DNA from 4 places in the Rhizobium sp. CIAT894 genome. Region 4 is predicted to be linked to each of the others. Evidence: predicted binding sites of a transcription regulator. Region 4 holds the regulator's gene; each other region holds the start of a gene.
The links. Region 4 encodes PhoB, which activates phosphate uptake and scavenging genes when phosphate is short. Its sites were predicted from a motif close to TGTCATNNANCTGTCAT; they were not measured.
Positions count from the first base shown of each region.

Region 1: the regulator PhoB is predicted to act here: its motif matches at 2,673-2,689, upstream of RHEC894_RS11935 (UDP-2,3-diacylglucosamine diphosphatase).
Region 2: the regulator PhoB is predicted to act here: its motif matches at 2,086-2,102, upstream of RHEC894_RS19180 (family 20 glycosylhydrolase).
Region 3: the regulator PhoB is predicted to act here: its motif matches at 3,460-3,476, upstream of RHEC894_RS20310 (1-acyl-sn-glycerol-3-phosphate acyltransferase).

Region 1 is NZ_CP020947.1:2,409,543-2,415,181, forward strand. It holds gene dgcA (N-acetyl-D-Glu racemase DgcA) at 1-465, shown strand, start outside; gene RHEC894_RS11930 (MFS transporter) at 417-1,637, opposite strand; gene RHEC894_RS11935 (UDP-2,3-diacylglucosamine diphosphatase) at 1,802-2,641, opposite strand; gene RHEC894_RS11940 (hypothetical protein) at 2,889-3,221, shown strand; gene RHEC894_RS11945 (phosphoglycerate mutase family protein) at 3,499-4,248, shown strand; gene RHEC894_RS11950 (ATP-dependent Clp protease proteolytic subunit) at 4,373-4,984, opposite strand; gene RHEC894_RS11955 (SRPBCC domain-containing protein) at 5,032-5,403, opposite strand; gene RHEC894_RS11960 (metalloregulator ArsR/SmtB family transcription factor) at 5,400-5,639, opposite strand, start outside.
Region 2 is NZ_CP020947.1:3,900,136-3,905,774, forward strand. It holds gene RHEC894_RS19175 (ROK family protein) at 1-31, shown strand, start outside; gene RHEC894_RS19180 (family 20 glycosylhydrolase) at 28-1,932, opposite strand; gene RHEC894_RS19185 (efflux RND transporter permease subunit) at 2,202-5,345, opposite strand; gene RHEC894_RS19190 (efflux RND transporter periplasmic adaptor subunit) at 5,371-5,639, opposite strand, start outside.
Region 3 is NZ_CP020947.1:4,134,830-4,140,468, reverse strand. It holds gene lpdA (dihydrolipoyl dehydrogenase) at 1-662, shown strand, start outside; gene RHEC894_RS20325 (cytochrome b/b6 domain-containing protein) at 765-1,265, shown strand; gene RHEC894_RS20320 (TraB/GumN family protein) at 1,278-2,354, opposite strand; gene RHEC894_RS20315 (tyrosine recombinase XerC) at 2,443-3,378, opposite strand; gene RHEC894_RS20310 (1-acyl-sn-glycerol-3-phosphate acyltransferase) at 3,519-4,469, shown strand; gene RHEC894_RS20305 (GNAT family N-acetyltransferase) at 4,486-4,968, shown strand; gene RHEC894_RS20300 (dihydrodipicolinate synthase family protein) at 4,999-5,639, opposite strand, start outside.
Region 4 is NZ_CP020947.1:556,248-561,886, reverse strand. It holds gene RHEC894_RS02760 (GcrA family cell cycle regulator) at 1-541, shown strand, start outside; gene phoB (phosphate regulon transcriptional regulator PhoB) at 1,130-1,813, opposite strand; gene phoU (phosphate signaling complex protein PhoU) at 1,951-2,664, opposite strand; gene pstB (phosphate ABC transporter ATP-binding protein PstB) at 2,709-3,524, opposite strand; gene pstA (phosphate ABC transporter permease PstA) at 3,540-4,862, opposite strand; gene pstC (phosphate ABC transporter permease subunit PstC) at 4,859-5,639, opposite strand, start outside.

The sequences.
Region 1 (5,639 bases), 1.9 Mb from region 4:
CTCGATGCCAATGAAGGCTGGCCGGAAGCGGTGCTGGAACGCCATCTTCATATCGCCGCCCAAGCAGGCGTGGCTCTTGTCGAGCAGCCGTTGCCGGCCGGCCGCGATGCGCTGCTCGCCGAAATCCACCGGCCGCTGCTCGTCTGCGCCGACGAAAGCGTCCACCATACCGGCGATCTCGCAAGCCTTGCCGACCGTTACGACGCGATCAACATCAAGCTCGACAAGACCGGTGGCCTGACGGAGGCGCTGGTGATGAAGGCCGAGGCCGAACGGCTCGGCTTTTCCATCATGATCGGCTGCATGGTCGGCACCTCGCTTGCCATGGCGCCCGCCGTACTGCTCGCCCAGAATGCCGATTTTGTCGATCTCGACGGCCCGCTGCTGCTTGCCCGCGACCGCGAACCCGGCCTGCGCTACGCTGCTTCCCTGGTCTTTCCGCCGGAAAGCGCGCTCTGGGGCTGAAGGTAATAGGCTGAGATGACAAGGCCGAGGCCGGTAAACGCGACCAGCGCCATGATGTAATAGCTGACGACGCCGAGCCAGGCATAGAGATAACCCGACGCCAGGGTCATCAGCGCCATCGCCATGCCGACATAGAAGAAATAGGCGCCCTGCGCCGAGGATTCCTGCGTCTCCTGCACCGTTGCCACGATCCGCCGCTGCACCCCGGTATGCACGAAAGCATAGGTAAAGCCGTGAAAACATTGCAGCAGCAGGAAACCGGCAAAGCCGGTATTCATCGGAAAAAGGATCCAGCGGCAGACGCTGACGGTGCAGCCGAAGCGGATCAGCGTCCAGGCGTTGAAGCGCCGGCTGAGACGCTTCGACAGAAAGAACACAGTCACCTCCGAAGCGACGCCGGCACTCCAGAGCAGGCCGACCTCTGTGCCCGATAGACCGAGATGGTGCCAGTAGATCGACGAAAACGCATTGAGCACCGCATGGCTCGACTGCTGGATGGCAACGCCGATCAGAAGCAGCAGCAGGTGCGGTTCACGCAGGCCGCTGCCGGTGGCGGCCGGAATGTCGAGCGGCAGGCCACGGCGCCGCGTCGGGCCGATGCGCGGACAGAAGATCGCCATGACCACGGTCATGATAAAGCCGAACACCATGACGTTAAGCACCATCTCGCCGCCCCACCGGCTGACCAGCTGGCCGCCGACCAGCGTCGAGACGATGAAGGCGATCGAGCCCCACACGCGCATCGACCCGTAATCGAGCCCCCAGCGGCGCACGCCCGAGATGACGATCGATTCGACGACCGGCACATAGGGAGCAAAGGTGGCGCCCTGCAGCGCATAGACGATCGTCACTGGCCAGAAAGTCGTCGTCCAGAAGAGCGCGATCGCCGTCAGCAGCGACAGGCCACCCGACCAGAGCAGCACGTCGGCGCGTTCCTTCAAACGGTCGGCGATCATGGCAACGATAGGCGCCACCAGCACGCGAACCACCATCGGTATGGCAAGGATAATGCCGATCTCGTGGTCGCTGAAACTGTGGGTTGCGAGCCAGACGGGAAAGAACGGCAGAACGATGCCGTTGACGAGCAGCGGCGCGCAATAAGAAAGCGCGCTGAGCAGCCGGAAGCGCGGCGGCGCTCCCTCACCTGTCGGAGAATGTTGAGCGGGAATCATCGGGGGACCTGAAGGAAACTGACCTTGTCCTAACACGGCACCCTGGAGGCGACTATTGCGAGAAATAGCCCTACTGAAACGTTTTAGAAAATAAATAGGGCCTGTCACCTGAAGGTAACGGCTAAATTCCTGAGAGCGCGGGCGCCGAGGCGCCGACACTAAAATCAGGCAGCTTGGGGTGCGAACTCCGCGTCTTCTCGCTCGACGGCGGCAACGGCCGGCACAGCGCTGGCGAGCGCCCGCCAGGTGATCAGTTCGAAGGTGCCGTCCTCATGCTCGGCGACCGCCGTGCAGCTTTCCACCCAATCGCCGGTATTGATGTAGCGGATACCGTCCATATCCTGGATGATGGCATGATGGATGTGTCCGCAGATCACGCCGTCGGCACCGCTTTTACGGGCTTCCTCCGTCACGACGCGCTCGAACTCCCCGATGAAGTTGACGGCATGCTTGACCTGGAGCTTCGCCCAGGCCGAGAACGACCAGTAGGGCATGCCGAGGCGGCGGCGCACGGCCGCCAGCAGGAGGTTGATACGGATCGCCGTATCGTAGGCCCAGTCGCCGAGATAGGCGAGCAGCCGGGCATTGCGGACGACGACGTCGAACTCGTCGCCGTGCAGGATCAGGTATTTCTTGCCGTCGGCGCCATCATGCATCATGCGCTCGACGACCTCGATACCGCCGAAATGCATGCCCGGGAAGTCGCGCAGGAATTCGTCGTGATTGCCGGGGATATAGACGACGCGTGTGCCTTTGCGCGCCTTGCGCAGCAGCTTCTGGACGACGTCGTTGCAGACCTGCGGCCAGTACCAACTGCGCTTCAGGCGCCAGCCGTCGACGATGTCGCCGACGAGGACGATCGTATCGGCCTCATGGTAGCGCAGGAAATCCAAGAGGAAATCCGCCTTCGCGGCCTTCGAGCCGAGATGGACATCGGAAATGAAGAGCGTGCGGAAATGTCTGGGTTCCATCATGTCTATCACGAGCTGCCACTCATGCCCCATCTTTCATCTAGCCTTCCAAAACCAGACTCGTGTTTCAGGAAGATGACAGGCTGGGGAAAAGCCCTGTAAACCCGCTCTTTCGGTCCAGATGGCAATGTCGATCCCGTCCGGCCCCGAAGCTCGCAATACCAACACCCGGGAATCGGAACATCTTATTTTTTGGCCGCGAGGTTCGAGATCTTTCCCGCATACCGAGAATCAAATTAACAGCAATTGCCGATCAAGGCATAACCCCAGGGGATTGATGATGCGCGCCCGCACCGCGACAATGATGATTTCTATTGCACTGCTTGCAGGCTGTGCACCGACGCAGCAGCAATATGATGCGACCGTCACGCTGCTGGAAGGCAGCGCGAGAGCGAGAAATGAGTTCGTCAAAGAGTGTTCAAAGGATTTCGACGCAAATCAGCGTCGTACCGCGGGGATCGTGACAAACGTTTCGGACAAGGACGCTCCGAGGGTCGCCTGCCAGCGATATCTGGCGGCTGCAATCTCCGGTCGCGCCACTTACCAGGATCTCCTCGACATCAAGGCCCACCGGTTTACGCCAAAGCTCGTCAAGATCTTCCAGGGCCGCTGATCTTCCCGAAGACGCTTCTCACTTTTGGAACCGAATCCTCCCGAGTGTTTAAGCCTCGGGAGAATGAAAATGGATGAAGACACCGTCGAGCGGTTCAGGATGATTATGTCGGCGCTTGCCGTGACGATGGAGGTTGCAAGATCGACGGGCCACGGCGATTGGGAGCGAGCGGAGACCAAGTGCTTCGCCCCTCTCCCTTTTCGCCGGCAGTGTTGCCCTGTGGACCCGGCGCGTTCATGATGGCGACGATTCCATATCCGACAATGCGGGATGGCTGATGCGTCTCTTTCTCGTTCGCCACGGCGAATCCCTCGGCAACATCAACGAACAGGCCTATCGCCAATTCGGCGATCACAACGTGCCGCTGACGCAATGGGGCTATCGCCAGGCGGTCGAGGCAGGTAGCGTCATTGCCTCCTACTTGAAGGGATTGCCGAGCCAAATTTCCCCGCTCCACATCTGGTATTCGCCATTCCTGCGCACGCGCCAGAGCAAGGATGCGCTGCTCTCAGCCCTGCCGGAAAGCTCCGTCGGCGATATCAGGGAGGACTATCTGTTGCGCGAGCAGGATTTCGGTCTCTTCACCGAAATCTACGACCATGCCGAGCAGAAGCAGAAATTCCCCGAGGAATTCGAAAAATGGGCGAGGCTGCGCAACAACAGCGGCAAGTTCTATGCGCGGCCGCCGGATGGCGAAAGCCGTGCGGATGTAGCCCAGCGGGTGCGGCTGTTCCTTCAGACAGTAATGCGCGACGCCGAGAACGGCGACCACAACGTCGTCATCGTCGGCCATGGCGTTACCAACCGGGCGGTCGAAATGAATTTTCTGCACCGCCCCGTCGAATGGTTCGAGCGCTCCGACAACCCTGGAAATGCCGATATCACGCTGATCGAGGGAACGCGCCTGCAAGGATACGAGTCGATCCTGCTCCACCAGGCCGCCGACCGGCAGCCCGGACAGGAAGGTGAACTGCGCGATGCCTATGGCGCCGACGTGACGATCACGCCGAAGACCGGGGGACCGTGATCAGGCTTTGAACCGAGCCGGCCGACAGGCGCACAATTTCAACATTGCGAAAATTCCAAGACTGCCTGTCATAGATTTTGGGTCGCAGATGTGCATCTGCACAGCAGGTGAAACCGGCGGCAAGTCATTGCTCGGTCGGGCCTTCCCGAACCTGCAGGATGCGGTCGATAAGGCCCCATTCCACTGCCTCTTCCGCTGTCATGAAACGGTCGCGGTCCATCGCACGCTCGAAATCCTCGTAGGTCCGCCCGCAATGCTCTGCGTAGAGCCGTGTCATACGGTGCTTCGTCCGTCTCATTTCTTCCGCATGGATGAACATGTCCGATGCCTGCCCCTGGAAACCGCCCAATGGCTGGTGAATATGGATGCTGGCATTGGGAAGCGCTGTACGCTCACCCGGCTGGCCTGACATCAACAGGAACGAGCCCATCGAACGGGCGGTTCCCATGCACAGCGTATGCACCGGCGCGCGGATGTAGCGCATCGTATCGTACATCGCGAGACCGCTGGTCACCACACCACCTGGCGAATTGATATAAAGATGGATCGGCTTCCTGGGATTTTCGGCTTCAAGAAACAGCAATTGCGCACAGACGAGCGCCGAGACGGTGTCGTTTACCTCGCCGTTGAGGAAGATGATCCTCTCTCTAAGCAGACGGGAATAGATATCGAAAGATCGCTCCCCTCTGGAGGATTGTTCGACGACCATAGGGACGAGTTGCATCGCTTCGCGCATCGGCGAACTCCAATCGTTTGGGACTATGACGGGAATGGCTTGCCGCGTCAGGCGGCGAGCATCAGGGTCGGGCTGTTGCTGTTGGCCACCGAACTCGCGAGACGCTCGAATGTCGCGCCGGTCAACTCATGGATGATCCGCAGGCTGGTGCCGCCCGATGCATTCGGCGCGATCGTGAAGGTGACGGTGCTTTCGAGAAAGGGCGGGCTGTCGTCGCGCAATCTGTAGCGAACCTCTTTACCCGGTGTCTCGGAGAGCGATCGCGGATCGGCCAGCGCTTCCTTCGGCAGCCACTTCTCCCGGAATTCCGCAATGCTGATTGCCCGCCAGACCTTTTCCGGCGGCGCATCCAGTTCGTACCTCTGTTCGAAGCCGGTTTGCTGTTGTTTGGTCTGCGCTAGGGTCTTCACCTCATTCATTGATCCATATCCTTCAGCAAGAGCTTGAGAGCATCGATGCGGGTGGGCCAGTAGGCACGATATTTCGCCAGCCATTCTGCGATGAGGGCGAGCCCGTCCGGATCGACCTGGTAATTCACGAAACGTCCCTCCCGCTGTTCGCGCACCAGTCGTGCCTCCCGCAACACTGCGAGGTGTTGGGACATCGCCGGCTGGCTGATATCCATACCCTGCCGAAGCGCGCTGGCATTCATGCT
Region 2 (5,639 bases), 1.1 Mb from region 4:
GGGGTTGAACGCCGAAGCGACCGCGTCCTAAAGCATCGGCCACATCCGCACGATCGCTGCGAACCGATCCCAGTCCTTGCGCGCCAAAGGCGTCCACGCCGCTTCGGCGATGGCCGGAAGGCGCGGGAAGACTAACCGGTTGAATTGAGTGCGCGAGGCGATGTTGCCGCTCCAGATACAGGCCTGGATGCCACGCATCTTCCCCTTCAGCGCCTCCGGCAACTCGGCCTCGTAAGCATAGGCGCGCTCGGGCGGCGTAAAACCCGCCCAGCTTGCGCCGGGCTCGGCCCAGGCTTCCGCCTGCGCCATGTCGAGATAATAGGCCTGCCCCGGCGTCATCACCACGTCGTAGCCTTCCTGCGCCAGCTCGCTGCCGAGTTCGGGCCTTTCCCAGGCCATCAGCAGCGTGTCGACGCGGTCGACGCCGCCGCCATGCGAAACCTGGTTCCAGCCGGCGAGCTTCCTGCCGCGTTCCGACAGCATGGTCTTGATGCGCTTCAGGAAATAAGATTGCAGCTCGTCGGTGCCGGCAAGTTTTTCCCGCTTCATCAGCGCCTTGCAGGCCGGCGAGGAAAGCCAGGCTCCATGCGCCACCTCGTCGCCGCCGATATGGACATAAGCGCCGGGAAACAGCGCCACCATTTCGTCGAACACCTTGCCGAGGAATTCATAGGTAAATTCGACCGCCGGATTGAGCGCGTTGTTGGCATAGCCCTGCGGCGAGCGATAACTGCCCGGCGGCTCCTGCCGGTCGATGAGATCGGGCAGCGCTGACAGCGCCGCGGCGCTATGACCGGGAAGATCGATTTCCGGCACCACCTCGACACCAAGCGAGCCAGCATGCGCAACAATGCGCCTGACGTCACCCTGCGTGTAGTGGCCGGCGGGCGCTTCCGGCCCATCGCCGAGTTCCGGCATAAGCACTCCGTCCGGGCCGTGCTGTGCACCGGTTTCCGTCAGTTGGGGATAGGCCTTGATCTCCAGCCGCCAGGCTTCATCGTCGGTCAGGTGCCAGTGAAAGATATTGAGCTTGTTCCAGGCGAGGATATCGATCAGCCGCATGACGTCCGCCGCCGGATAGAAGCGCCCCGACACATCGAGATGGCAGCCGCGCCACTCATGGCGCGGCTGGTCGGCGATCGTGCCGAAATTGGGAAATTGGAAGCGCTCGCGATCGGCGCGGGCGCCGTGCAGCAATTGCGCCAGGCTGATCAGCCCGTATTGCCGCCCGGCTGCATCCGCACTCGAAAGCACGACCTCATGGGCAGAGAAACGCAGTTCGTAAGCGAAAGCGGCGATCGACGATTCGGTGACGAAACGAATGGCCCGCCCGCCTTTGACGACAGACAGCGAGAATGGCACGCCATCGGCCGGATAGAGCCGCTGGTAAAGCGCAAGAACCAGAGAGAGCGCCTTGATCGCATCGGGCCGGGTTCTTTCAACGGGATAGAGGACGATCGGCAAATTTCCTGCTTTCAGACCGAGCGACAGCGGCCAGGGCAGCAGCGCATAGGGCTCCTCGATCCGCCCTGGCGGCAGAAGCGGCGGCGCCACACCGCCATCCCGGCCTTCGAGCATGAGATCGCCGAAACCTATCGCGACGCGACGGCCATCACCGAGCCTCAGATGGGCCGACCGGATGCCGTCGGTCCGATGTTTGGGTTCGTCGGCCAGCCCCTCGACGGTGAACCGCCAGTGCCCGCCGGGGGCAATGCTCAGCCTCTCGGGCGGCTGGAATTCGTGGAAATTCGCAACCTGCCGCGTCAGGCTGGCGCCGTGGCAAACATATTTGTCGGCAACCCGCGTCGACGACGTATAGGCGAGCGAAAACCCGGAAAGCGGCTCGGGTGAAAGATTGAAGAGCGTCAGGATCAACCGTCCCGGACTGCCCTCGACCGGGCTCCAGCTTGCTTCCAGATGGTAGTCGGCCATGGTCGTGCCTCCACCGCAAACTGACTGGCGGCAATGCATCGCCGAGATCGCGGCTGGTCTCCCGGCAAGCTTTTGCAAGCTTAACTTTTTTAAGTCGGCAATGGAATCGGCCGTTCGAATTCTAAGCGGAGCGGGGCAGCGCGGCTTCCTGGAATGACGATGGAATAACGAGTTGGGGCAGTTCGCGTTTTCGCGAACCGCCCCAAATGCACGCTTTGACGGGCGTGCGCCTCGCGAAGGAAAACGGCGCGGCTTTCGCCGCGCCGCCTTCACTCGGCTGCCAACGCCGGCGGATGTCTGTCATCCGCCTCTTCCTGGATGGCGTCGGCATCCCGGCCTGGCTCGTCCTTCGCCTTCGGCTCGCGGCCGAAGAAAAGGGCGTAACCGGCGGGCAGAACCAGAATGGTAAGCACTGTCGCAACCAGGATGCCGCCCATCATCGCGTAGGCGAGCGGACCCCAGAAGACGCCGCGCGAGATCGGGATCAGCGCCAGCACAGCCGTCAGCGCCGTCAGCATGATCGGCCGGAAACGCCGCACGGCAGCACCGACGATCGCCTCCTGCCGGTGCATGCCGGCCTTGATATCCTGGTCGATCTGATCGACCAGGATGATCGAATTGCGCATGATGATGCCGAGCAGCGCGATGACGCCGAGGATCGCCACGAAGCCGAAGGGCGCGCCGCTGATCAGCAAGGCGGCAGCCGCACCGATGATGCCGAGCGGCCCGGTGGCGAGCACCAGCATCGCCTTGCCGAAATGCTGCAGCTGCACCATCAGCAGCACGATGATGACGGCGAGCATGATCGGCGCCTTGGCGGCGATCGACATCTGGCTTTCCGCCGCATCCTCGGCGCCGCCCTGTATCTCGACATTATAGCCGGCCGGCAGGCTGTCGCGCAGGTCCTTCATGTCGGCATACATCTTCATGACGACGTCGTTCGGCTGCACACCATCCGGCAGCGTCGCGCGCACCGTGATCGTCGGCAGGCGATCGCGCCGCCATTCGATGCCCTGCTCCATCACAGGCACGACCTTGGCAAGCTGCGAGACCGGCACGAAACCGCCGAAATCCGTCGGCACATAGACCGAATTGACCGCCGACAGCAGCGAGCGGCTGGCATCCGGCTCGCGGGCGACGATCGAGACCGTCTCCTCGCCGTCGCGGAAATCGTCGAGCGGCGCACCGGACATGGCGGTCTGCAGCATCTGGCGCACGCGCTGCGAGGTGACGCCGAGCGCCCGGGCACGGTCTTGGTCGATCACCAGCTTCATCGCCGGCACCGGTTCCAGCCAGTCGTCGTGAATGGCGCCGAGCATCGGATTGGCCTCGAAGCGCGCCTTTACCTGGTCGGCGATCGCTCGCACTTCCTGACGATCAGGCCCCATGATACGCATCTGCACCGGCCAGCCTGTGGGCGGGCCGAGGAAGAGCCGGTCGACCTTGCCGCGGATCGATGGGAAATCTTCCGCAAGGATGGTGCGCAGCTTGACGATCAGCCGCTCGCGCGACGGCTCGTCCTTGGCCATGACGAGAAGCTGGGCGAAGTTCGGGTTACGCAGCTGCTGGTCGAGCGGCAGGAAGAAGCGCGGCGCGCCTTCGCCGATATAGGTGGCGATGAACCGCTTGTCGGGATCATCCATCATCTTCGCTTCAAGCGCCTTTGCCTGCACCTCGACCTCCTTGATGCTGGTACCCTCGGGCAGCCAGAGATCGACGAGGATTTCCGGCCGCGACGATTGCGGGAAGAAATTCTGCGGAATGAACTGGAAAGCCCAGAGGCTGGTGACGAAGGTGCCGAGCGTCAAGAGCAGCACGATCACCCGATGGCGAACCGCCCAGCCGACCGTGCCGCGCAGCCGCCGATAGAAGCCGGTGTCGAAGGCGTCGTGATGCTCGCCGGCGTGATGGCGCTGCTTGAGGATCATGTAGCCGAGCCAGGGCGTGAAATAGACCGCGACGAACCACGAGGTCACCAGTGCGATGCCGACGACGTAGAACAGCGAACGGACATATTCGCCGGCCGTTGATGCGGCAAAACCGACCGGAATGAAGCCGGCCGTGGTGATCAGCGTGCCGGTCAGCATCGGGAAGGCGGTCGAGGAATAGGCAAAGCTCGCTGCCTCGATCTTGACCAGCCCCTCTTCCAGCTTCCGCTCCATCATCTCGACGACGATCATCGCATCGTCGACGAGCAGGCCGAGCGCGATGATCAGCGCGCCGAGCGAGATGCGCTGCAGGTCGATGCCGAGTTCGTACATCAGCGCAAAGGTGGCGGCGAGCACCAGCGGAATGGCGATGGCGATGACGAGGCCCGAGCGCCAGCCGATCGACAGGAACGAGACGACGAGCACGATGACAAGAGCTTCGCCGAGCGCATGCATGAATTCGCTGACCGCATCCGTCACCACGTCGGGCTGGTTGGCGATCTGATCGACGGCGACGCCGTAAGGCAAAGCCTCCTCGAAGCGCTGATAGGTCGCCTCCACACCCTTGCCGACATCGGTGACGTTGAAGCCCTTGGCCATGACGACGCCGACTTGCACGCTGTCATGACCATTGAAACGGTACTTGCGCTGATAGGGATCTTCGAGCCCGGAACTGACGGTGGCGATATCGCCGAGGCGCGTCACCTGGCCGCCGGCGCGAAGGCTGAGCTCGCGGATATCGGCCGCCTTCTTGACGTCGCCTTCGACGGAAATACGCACCGAGCGCAGGCCGGTATCGACGGAACCTGCCGGATCAATATTGTTCTGCCCCTTGATGGCGTTCTGCAGGTCCGGGATGGTCAGGCCGCGCTCGGCGAGCGCCTTGGACGAAACGTCGATATAGATCTTCTCGGGCTGGTCGCCGATGATGACGGCCTTCTCGACGCCCGGCGTCGTCAGCAGCATGTCGCGCGCCTGAATGGCGAATTTCTTCAGTTCCGGATAGGAATAACCGTCGCCGCTGATCGAATGCAGCGTGATGAAAGTATCGCCGAACTCGTCGTTGAAATAGGGGCCGAGCAGGCCCTGCGGCAACTCGCTCGCGATGTCGCCGACCTTCTTGCGCACCTGGTAAAAGGCATCCGCAACCTCCTGCGAATTGGTGTCGCCCTTGACCTGCAGGGTGATGATCGCACTGCCGGCCCGGGTATAGGACTTGACCCAATCGATATGCGGCGTTTCCTGCAGCTTGCGCTCGATCTTGTTGACGACCTGGTCTTCCATTTCCTGGATGGAGGCGCCCGGCCAGATCGCCTGAACGACCATGACGCGGAAGGTGAATTCCGGGTCCTCGCGCTGGCCCATGCGCATCAGGCCGAGCACGCCGGTGATGATAATCAGCCCGAAGAGGAAGCGGGCGATGCTCGGATGTCCGATCGCCCAGCGCGACAGATTGAAGGGCCGCTTTTCAGAGGTGGCGTCCATGGTCCTGTTTCCCTTTGTGACGCGATCAGCGGACCGTCTGGTCAGTATCGGCCAGAGCCGACTGCTGCTCCGGCACCTTCACCTTCAGGTTTTCGCTCATGAACTGCGTGCCGGCCGAAACGACGAGATCGCCGGTGTCGAGGCCCTCGGTCACATGCACGCCGTCGCCGGTGAAATCGGCGACCTTGATGTCGCGGCCATGCACGGTCGCCGTCGCGCGATCGACGGTCCAGACCATCTGCTTTCCGTCCTTCTCAGCAAGCGCGCTGAGCGGGATCGAGACATAGCTGTTGC
Region 3 (5,639 bases), 850 kb from region 4:
CCAAGGTCACGTTCGAGCCGGTCAAGGGCGGTGAGGCGGTGACGCTCGAGGCCGAAGTCGTGCTGATTGCCACCGGCCGCAAGCCTTATACATCGGGTCTCGGCCTGGAAGAGGCCGGTGTTGTGCTCGACAATCGCGGCCGCGTCGAGATCGACGGTCACTTCAAGACCAATGTCGCCGGCATCTATGCGATCGGCGATGTGGTCAAGGGTCCGATGCTGGCGCACAAGGCCGAGGACGAGGGTGTGGCGCTCGCCGAAATCCTCGCCGGCCAGCACGGCCACGTCAATTACGACGTCATTCCGGGCGTCGTCTACACCCAGCCGGAAATCGCCTCGGTCGGCAAGACCGAGGAGGAGCTGAAGGCGGCAGGCATTGCCTATAAGGTCGGCAAGTTCCCCTTCACCGCAAACGGCCGTGCCCGCGCGATGCTGGCAACCGACGGCTTCGTCAAAATCCTTGCCGACAAGGAAACCGACCGGGTGCTCGGCGGCCATATCGTCGGCTTCGGCGCCGGCGAGATGATTCACGAGATCGCCGTGCTGATGGAATTCGGCGGCTCGTCGGAAGATCTCGGCCGCAGCTGCCACGCGCATCCGACGATGTCGGAAGCGGTGAAGGAGGCAGCGCTCGCGACCTTCTTCAAGCCGATCCATATGTAAGCTTACATCTTCGTAACAAAGCCTGGAGCCGCTTGCTGCAAGGCAGGCGGCTGCTTTATTTGTGGCGTATCGCAGAGTCCGGTATTTGATGAAGGTGAAGAAATGCAGCAGCCGTCCGCCAAGGGTTACAGCCTAAGCCAGCGCCTTCTTCACTGGGCGGTGGCGCTGCTGATCTTCTTCAATCTGCTGTTTCCCGACGGCATGAACATCTGGCATCGGCTGATGCGCAGAGGCGAGGTGCCGACGCCGGAGCAGATTGCGTCGGCGAATATCCATGCCTATGTCGGCATTGCCATCCTGCTGCTCGCAGCCGTCAGGCTCGGGCTGCGTTTTACCAAGGGGGCGCCGGCCGAGGTCGCGGAGGAACCAGCGATCTTTCGCCTTGCGGCGAAGCTTGCTCATGCCGGCCTCTACATCCTGATCTTCGCCATGCCGCTTTCGGGCATCGCGGCCTATTATTTCGGCATCAATCCCGCCGGGTCGTTCCACGCGGATATTCTGAAAATCATCCTCTGGGCGCTGATCGCGGCGCATGTCGCCGGCGCGCTCGTCCATCAGTTCTATTGGAAAACCAATGTGCTGCGCCGCATGACACTCGGCTGAGCGCCGGCGGGTTCAGTTCACCGCCGTCACCGTAAAGCCCTGCTGGCGCAGCAGTTCGATGACGCCGGCCTTGCCGGGCAGGTGCAGGGCGCCGACCGCCATGAAGACATTGCCGCTCTCGAGAATGGGAGCGGCGCGCTCGGCCATCACCTTGTTGCGGTCGAGGATGACGCGCTGTTCGAAGGCGGCGTAGTCGTTGCTTTCGTCCTTGTCCTCGGGCGTCACGGTCTTCAGCATCGGCATGGTCATGCCGATGTCGCCGGAGAGATAGAGGTCGGTCATCGTCTCCACCACATCGCTCATCCTGTCGCCGAGTTCCAGCGTCTCGATCAGCGATTTCAGATGGAATTCGATCGGCAGGTCGGCCATGGCCTGGATCTGTTCGGCCAGCGTTTCCAGCCCCTTGACCTGTTTGCCCTGAGCAACGGCGTCGGTGGCGATCTTCTGGTCGAGGAACTGCACGCCTTTGGCCTTGCGGGCGATCTCGCAGGCCGGCAGGGCAACGGCGCTGGAGATCATCCACGGCCGCATGCGGGAGACGGCGCTGAGCGGGATGCCACGCTGCTTGAGGCCTGCTTCGAGGCGCTTATAGTCCTCGGGAGAAAGCAGCTTGTCGATCGTCGTGCCGTCGGTGAACATCGTCAGTTCCGGCCGAGCGAGCAGGGCGGCGGTCGCTTTGCGCTCATCGAGAATCTCGTCGGATTCGATGATGATCGTATTCGCCGCGTCGTGGGCGGCCTGGGCGCGCGGCGGCAGGGCCAGCACACGCGGGTCGGTGACATGCATGCTGCCGAGCAGCCACGAGGGTGCAAGTCCGGGCTTTTCGATTTTCCAGAAAATGCCTTTGCCGTTCGGCGTTGCCTCGGCTTCCTTCACCGCCTCGGCATAGCGGGCCGGATCGTTCTGCTGCAGCTCGACCATCAGGTTGCGACCGGTGCAGGCCGCGTCTTCGGCCGCTGCCGGTCTTGCGACGAGGAAGGCGACAAACAAGGCCGCGAGCAGCAGTATATGAAAGGCTGCGATCAACCAGAGAAGCAGATTGGCCGACACTGCAAGGTAAGACGTCCGGCGGCCGATTGATATCGTCATGATGGTGTTTCCGATCACATGCCTTATGCGTGTCATGCTCTACGCCCGGCTTGCGCATATTCCCTTAAGAGAATGCGTTAACGAAAGCTTAGGCGCGCGGATGGGCGCGATCATACACTTCCAGGAGCCGCGAGGCATCCACCCCGGTATAGACCTGCGTTGTCGAAAGGCTGGCATGTCCAAGCAGTTCCTGGATGGTGCGCAGATCGCCGCCGCCGGCAAGCAGGTGGGTGGCGAAGGAGTGGCGAAGCGCATGGGGCGTTGCGGTCTCCGGCAGGCCGAAGGCGCTGCGCAGTTTCTGCATGGCGCGCTGGATGATTGCCGGCTGCAGCTTGCCGCCGCGCGCACCGCGAAACAGCGGCTCTGCTGCCTCCAGATCGTGTGGGCAGAGTGTCCGATATTTCTCGACCGCGTCGAAAACCACGGAGAGCAGCGGTACCAGCCGCGTCTTGTTGCCCTTGCCGGTGATGCGCAGTGTCGTGGCACCCTTTTGCAGATCGGCGGGAACGAGATCCAGCGCCTCGGAGATACGCAGGCCGCAGCCATAGAGCAGCGTCATGACGGCCGCGTCGCGCGCGGCGATCCAGGGTTCGTCGTGCAGTTGGGCTTCGTTGCTGACGACGGTGATCGCCTGGGTGTCCGACAGTGGCTTGGGCAGCGATTTCGGCTGTTTCGGCGAGCGGATCGCGCCGGCGCCGGCGGCATTGACCAGGCCTTTCTTTTCCAGATGGCGCAGCAGCGAGCGCAGCCCGGCGAGATTGCGACCAAGCGAGCGGGCGCCGGAGCCCTGCTTGCGCCGGGCCGCCAGGAAGGCGCGGAAATCGGCGGGGCGCAATTCCCTGATATCGCCAAGCGTCGTCGGGCCGGCGAGGTGACCGGTCAGGAAGGTCAGGAACTGGCGGGTGTCGCGCTCATAGGCATCGAGCGTATGCTCGGAAAGACGACGTTCGCGGGCGAGATTTTCGAGCCATGCGGCCCGTTCCGCCATCAGGCTGGGATCGGCGATGATCAAGAGTTCGTTCACGTCGCTGGCCTTGAATTTGCCTTCAAGTCCGCCAATTTGAAGCAGGAACGGTTATGGAATTGCTAATGCCGGCCAAACCTTTGTCATCCCCGGATCATATTCTCCTGCGATAGCTTTATACCCCATAGACAGGATCTTTCATGGCACGGCGCGATTCCATGACGGCTTTCGGACAGCTCGCGGAAGCGATCGCTCTCGTTTCACAGGGAAAGCCCGGTCATATCGTCGACACGCTGATTGCCGAACGCGGCCAGAGGATCGTGAAACATCCGCTCTGGCCGGTCATGCGACCGTTCCTCTACACGCTGCTGCGCTACAACAAGGCGATCGAATTCGCCAATGCGGTTGCCAAAATGCCGGGTTTCCAGTCGTTCGAATATCTGAGCGGCGTGCTGAAACTCGATATCGGCATCACCAATGGCGAACGCATTCCGAGTAGCGGCGGCTTTATCCTCGTCAGCAATCATCCCACGGGCATTGCCGACGGCGTTGCCGTGTTCGATCTCCTGAAGGCACGCCGGCCGGATATGATGTTCTTCGCCAATCGCGATGCGATCCGCGTCAATCCACGCTTTGCTGAGGTGATCATCCCCGTCGAATGGCGGGAGGAGCATAAGAGCAAGCTGAAGGCGCGCGAGACGCTGCAATTGACCAACCACGCGGTGCGGGAAGGCAAGGCGACGGTGCTCTTTCCCTCCGGCCGCATCGCTTACTGGGCGAATGGCCGGCTGAACGAACGCCCATGGAAGACTTCGGCCGTCGGGCTGGCGCGCAAATATAATCTGCCGATCCTTCCCGTCCACATGACGGCGCGCAATTCCGGCCTGTTCTACTGGCTGGCGAAATGGTCGACGGAACTTCGCGACATGACGGTGTTTCACGAACTGTTGAACAAACGCGGCGACCGCTTCGATTTCGTGATCGGCAATCTCATTCCTGCCGAACATCTGGATGGCGACCTTAACGAGGTGACGAAGGCGCTGGAGAAACATACGGTGCATGATATGGCAGCCGATGGCGACGCGACCTTTGCGCCGGTCGGCCCGCCGGCTGCGGCGATCCCTCGCGAGCTTCCGGTTCCTGCCATTTAAATCGATCGGCACTGCCATGACGACCGATATCCGCATGATCCGCGATCGATTGCCGGATGAGATCGCAGACCTCGAAGGCGAGGCCCGGCGGGAAGGATATTTCCATATCGCCCGGCTGATCGATGACTGGTCGGCTGGTGCCGTCAGGTTCGAGCGTGACGGCGAAAGGTTGCTGGGCGCCTATGTCGATCGGGCGTTTGCCGGCGTTGGAGGCATGACCATTGAAGCCGCCATGCCGGGCGCGTTGCGGATGCGACGTTTCTACATTCGTCCCGCAATGCGCGGGCGCGGCATCGGCCGGATGTTGGCACTGGCGCTGCTCGACCATGCGCGATCGTGCTCCAGCATCGTCACCGTTCATGCGGGAAATACCGGTGCGGCGAAATTCTGGGAGTCGCTCGGATTTCAGGCCACCGGGCGGGATGGCCACACACATCGTCTCGATTTGCATGGCCCGGGTGAGCGCGACGATCCAGCGGTCAGGGATTCGCGCCGGTGATGGATGGCAATCTGCAGGCGGCGTCGAGATTTACGCTCCGATCTCCCGGAGGCGGATGGCCTGGCGTGCCAGCAACCGCTCGATATCGGCAATATCGAGTGCCGAGAGCCTGGCGCCCGGTTTGCGCAGGATGGCGGATTTGATCACGCCGCGCTTGGCAAGCACATATTTGCGGCAGGCAAGGCCGACGCCCTGCTGCTGTTCATAGCGGGCGAGCGGCAGATAGGCGTCGAAGATCGCATGGGCGCGATCGGGATGTCCGGCCGCATAGGCCTCGACGACGCCGACCATCATCTCGGGATAACAGAATCCGGTCATGGCGCCATCTGCGCCGCGGCCCATCTCTTCGGGGAGGAAAAGCCCGCCATTGCCGCAAAGGATGGAGATGCGCCGCATGCCGCCCTTGTCGCTGGCGGCGCGAAGCGCCGATATCTTCGCAAGGCCCGGCCAATCCTCGTGCTTGAGCATGACGCAGTTCGGCACCTCGTTGACGATGCGCTCGATTACCTTGGGCGCGATTGTCACATTGGTGGTGAGCGGATAATCCTGCAGCACGAAGGGCGTTTCACCCAGGGTTTCGCCGACCGACTGGTAGAAGGCGAAGGCCTGGTCGTCGGTCTTGACGGTCCAGGGTGGCGCAACCATGACGCCGGCAGCACCCGCTGCCATGG
Region 4 (5,639 bases):
GAACTGGACAGACGAGCGGGTCGAGAAACTCAAGAAACTTTGGGCCGAAGGACTGAGCGCGAGCCAGATCGCGGCACAACTTGGCGGTGTCAGCAGAAACGCTGTTATCGGCAAGGTGCACCGGCTGAGCCTTCCGGGCCGCGCCAAGGCCGGCGGCACGAACACCGCCGCGCGAACGCCGAAGCGCACCACATCGGCGCCGCGCGCACCGAACTACGCCTCTCGCATCACCACCACCACCACCCGCACCGTTACCCGCCAGCAGGGCGCGACGATGCTGAAGGAAGAGATCGAGATCGAAACGGTCGAGGAAATGGAATATGTGCCGAAGGGCAACGTGGTCGTGCCGATCTCGCGCCGCCTCGGCCTGACGGAACTGACCGAACGCACCTGCAAGTGGCCGGTCGGCGATCCGCTGAAGGATGACTTCCACTTCTGCGGCTGCGAATCCCCCGACAATTCGCCCTATTGCAGCTATCACCAGAAGCTCGCCTACCAGCCGGTCAACGAACGCCGCCGGGCAGCAGCGCGGGTCGGCTGAGCAGGTAAGACATTGTCGACATGCAAAAACGGGCCGCGCGGCCCGTTTTTTTGTGCGTGGGTGACGCGAACGCTTCGGGGTTTTGGCTGGAACTCCAAGTGAGATGAGCTCTATCTTGTGGTCGCTTTTTACGAACACAGTGCTTGCCGCATGGGTCCTCGGGTCAAGCCCGAGGACGACGGAGGGTGGGGAGACTCCGCCACAAATAGCGAACTACGCGCTGATTTTATTGCCGCCTTTTACTTTACGCGATCACCACGCAAAACCGCTGGCTCATTTGCTGAAATTCTTCCGGACGTCTCGCTTCTTGCCCATCTCGCCCCCCACTCTCCGTCATACTCGGGCTTGACCCGAGTATCCATGCCGCTAGCACTGCGCTTGAATTTGTTCGGCTACGGCCCCCTTTGTCAGTGTGAAAGCCAACGCAGCGCTCGCGGCCATGGGTCCTCGGGTCAAGCCCGAGGACGACGGAGGGTGGGGGAAGCAGGGCGGCAGGAACAGCGAGGCCTGCAGAAACAGCTCCTATGAGCTGCAGGAGCCAGCTCTGTAAAGCGACCCAAACCGCCCCCGAACTTCCGCTGAAACCCCTCAGGCTTCCATCGAATAACCGGCGCCGCGGACGGTGCGGATGACATCCTGCATGTTGGAGAAATTCAGCGCCTTGCGCAGGCGGCCGACATGGACGTCGACGGTGCGTTCGTCGACATAGATGTCGTGACCCCAGACGCCGTCGAGAAGCTGTGAGCGGGAGAAGACCCGGCCCGGCGACGACATCAGGAATTCCAGCAGGCGGAATTCGGTCGGGCCGAGGCGGACTTCGCGGCTCTTGCGATGGACGCGGTGGGTTTCGCGGTCGAGTTCGATATCGCCGCATTTCAGCACCGTCGACAGCACCTCGGGGCGGGCGCGGCGCAGCATCGCCTTGACGCGGGCAACGAGTTCCGGGGTCGAGAAGGGCTTGACGACGTAATCGTCGGCCCCCGTCGACAGTCCGCGGACACGTTCGCTCTCTTCGCCGCGCGCCGTCAGCATGATGATCGGCAGGCGCTCGGTTTCCGGCCGCATGCGCAGGCGCCGGCAGAGCTCGATGCCGGAGACGCCGGGCAGCATCCAATCGAGGATGAGAAGATCGGGCGTGCGCTCCTGAAGCCGCATTTCGGCTTCGTCGCCACGAAGGATGGTATCGACCTCGAAGCCTTCGGCTTCGAGATTGTAGCGAAGAAGCACGCTCAGGGCCTCTTCGTCTTCAACAACTGCAACTCTCGGGATCATGCGTGTCGGTCTCCTCGCGCATGATCCTTAAACCGGGGGTGATTTAAGCAATGCATCCTGCGCAAATTCACAAAAATTGGCTGCGACCTCTTTGCGCGCCCCACATGGGCGCGCACGCAATCGTCTGGTTTAGGCGGTTATTCCGTGACCGCGCCGACGGTGTTGGCGCTGTCGTCCTTCGGACGATCGCCTTCCGGCTGCGCGCCGGTCGCCATGTAATAGATGGTCTCGGCAATGTTGGTGGCGTGATCGCCGATGCGCTCGATGTTCTTGGCGCAGAAGAGAAGATGCGTGCAACTGGTGATGTTGCGCGGATCTTCCATCATGTAGGTCAAGAGCTCGCGGAACAGCGAGGTGTACATCGCGTCGATCTCGTTGTCGCGCTCGCGGATCGCACTCGCCTTGTCGGCGGCGCGCGTCGTGTAGACGTCGAGCACTTCCTTGAGCTGGACGAGCGCCAGCTCGGACAGATGCTCGAGGCCGCGGGCGAGCTTGCGGGGAACGCCGGTGCTCTGCACGGCGATGACGCGCTTGGCGGTGTTCTTGCCGAGGTCGCCGACGCGTTCGAGATCGGCGGCGATGCGGATCGAACCCATGATTTCGCGCAGGTCGGCGGCCATCGGCTGACGGCGAGCGATGGTGACGATCGCCTTGTCGCCGATTTCACGCTCGGCGTGATCGAGGATCACGTCGTCGGAGATGACCTTCTGGGCGAGCGCCGTATCGCCGTTGACCAGCGCCCGGACGGATTCGGCGACCATCTGCTCGGCCAGGCCGCCCATTTCGGAAATCCGCCGGGACAGGAACTTCAGATCATCATCATAGGCAGAATAAATATGTGTCGATGCCATGGGGCTTTATCCTCGAATAAAGGGAAGGCTTGCTGTCGCCAAAATCAGCCGAAGCGGCCCATGATGTAGTCCTGGGTGCGCGGGTCGTCGGGATTGGTGAACATCTTGTCGGTGTCGTTCTCCTCGACGAGATTGCCGAGGTGGAACATGGCGGTGCGCTGCGAGACGCGCGCGGCCTGCTGCATGGAGTGGGTGACGATGACGATCGTGTAATTCTCGCGCAGCTCGTGGATCAGCTCCTCGACCTTGGCGGTGGCGATCGGGTCAAGCGCCGAGCAGGGCTCGTCCATCAGGATGACTTCGGGGCTGACGGCGACGGCGCGCGCAATGCAGAGACGCTGCTGCTGGCCGCCCGACAGGCCGGTGCCGGATTCGTGCACGCGGTCCTTGACCTCGTTCCAGAGGCCGGCGCGCTGCAGGCTGGTCTCGACGATCTGGTCGAGATCGGCCTTCGACTTGGCAAGGCCATGGATGCGCGGGCCGTAGGAGACGTTTTCGTAGATCGTCTTCGGGAACGGGTTCGGCTTCTGGAAGACCATGCCGACGCGGGCGCGCAGTTCGACGACGTCGATATCGGGATCATAGATATCGTCGCCGTCGAGGGTGATCTTGCCGGCGACGCGGCAGCCGTCGATCGTGTCGTTCATGCGGTTCAGGCTCCGCAGGAAGGTCGACTTGCCGCAGCCCGACGGGCCGATCAGCGCGGTTACGGTGTTTTCGCGGATGTTCAGGTTCACATCGAAAAGCGCGCGCTTCTCGCCGTAGTAAACCGAGACATCCTGGCCGATCATCTTATACGGGACGTTGCTCATCTTCTGATCCAGCGCCTTTTCAACTGCAGCTTCGGTCAACATGTTCATGATGTTTAACTCCGTTTACCAGCGGCGCTCGAAGCGACGACGCAAGAGGATGGCGCCCATGTTCATGACGATCAGGAACAGGAGCAGGACGATGATGGCACCCGAAGTCCGTTCGACGAAGGCGCGTTCCGCCTCGTTGGCCCACATATAGACCTGCACCGGCAGGGCCGTCGAGGGATCGAGCGGCGTCGTCGGCGCGTTGGCGACGAAGGCGACCATGCCGATGAGGAGCAGCGGCGCGGTTTCGCCGAGCGCGTGCGCAAGGCCGATGATCGTGCCGGTCAAGATGCCGGGCATGGCGAGCGGCAGAACATGGTGGAACACCATCTGCATCTTCGAGGCGCCGAGACCAAGGGCTGCGGCGCGGATCGACGGCGGCACGGCGCGCAGAGCCGCGCGCGTCGCGATGATGATCGTCGGCAGGGTCATCAGCGTCAGCACCAGGCCGCCGACCAGCGAGGCCGAACGCGGCAGGCCGACGAAATTGATGAAGACGGAAAGGCCGAGCAGACCGTAGACGATCGACGGAACCGCGGCGAGGTTGTTGATGTTGACCTCGATCAGATCCGTCAGCCGGTTCTTCGGGGCAAACTCCTCGAGATAGATCGAGGCGGCGACACCGATCGGCAGGGAGAGCGCCAGCACGATCAGCATCAGGTAGAGCGAGCCGATGAGGGCGACGCCGAGGCCTGCGGCCTCCGGACGGCTGGAATTACCGTTGACGAAGAGGCCGGTGTTGAACTGCTTGTGGAGAGCCCCGCTCGCCTTCAGCTGGTTCATCCAGCCAACCTGCTTGTCGTTGACCTTGCGGTTCTTCTCATCGACGGAGAGATCGATCTGGCCCTTGTTGGCGCTGTCGATATTGGCGTCGGCGAGCACCGTGACATTGACGGTCTTGCCGATGATCGACGGGTCGGCGACGACCATGTCGCGCAGCTGGATCGGCGCACCCTTGGAGAGCATGGCCGTTGCATCGCGCACGTCAGGCTTGCTCGACGCATTGATGTTCAGCTGCTTGACGATCGCATCGCGCAGCAGAACCGGGTAATTGGCGGCGACCAGCACCGAAGGATCGGTCGCGCGCTTGTTGTTCGGGTCGATCGTCTTCTCGGTGAATTCGATCGGCAGGGTGATCGCCGTCTGCTGGAAGGCGGTGTAGCCCTTGCCGATCACCGTCCACAGCAGGATGAACAGGAAGATCAGGCCGAAGGCGATGGCGGCGATGCCATAGGCCTGGAACCGGCGCTCGGCGGCGTAGCGGCGCTTGATGCCGATATCGCGGCGCGCCGGCGCCTTGGAGACGGTGACGCCTGTTGTGGGAGAAACAATATCCGTCATTCGTACTGCTCCCGGTATTTGCGCACGATGTAGAGCGCATAGATGTTGAGGCAAAGCGTGATGCAGAACAGCGTGATGCCGAGGGCGAAGGCAACCAGCGTCTGCGGCGAGGTGAACTCGAGGTCGCCTGTCAGCTGGTTGACGATCTTGACGGTCACCGTCGTCATCGGCTCGAAGGGGTTGATCTGGATGCGGGCGGCGACACCGGCGGCCAGCACGACGATCATGGTTTCGCCGATGGCGCGCGAGGCCGTCATCAGCAATGCGCCGACGATGCCGGGAAGAGCGGCCGGCAGAACCACCTTCTTGATGGTTTCGGAGCGGGTGGCGCCGAGACCGAGCGAACCGTCACGCAGGGCCCGCGGCACGGCGGTGATGATGTCGTCCGACAGCGAGGAAACGTAAGGGATCAGCATGATGCCCATGACGATACCGGCGGTCAGAACGCTCTGTGCCTGAATGAAGTTGGTGTAGCTGCCGGAGAGCAGGCCGCTGATCTGAGCCGAGAAATCGCGCAGGAACGGGCCGACGGTGACGAGCGCGAAGAAGCCGTAGACGATCGTCGGGATGCCGGCCAGCACTTCGAGCAGCGGCTTGGCGACGCCGCGCAGCTTCGGCGAGGCGTATTCGGCCATGTAGATGGCGGCAAAGAGGCCGACGGGGACGGCGACCAGCATGGCGACCAGGCCGATATAGAGCGTGCCGAGCAGGAGCGGGATTAGGCCGAACTGGCCGAAGGACGAGCTGCCGGCGCCGGCAAAACGCGGATCCCAGACG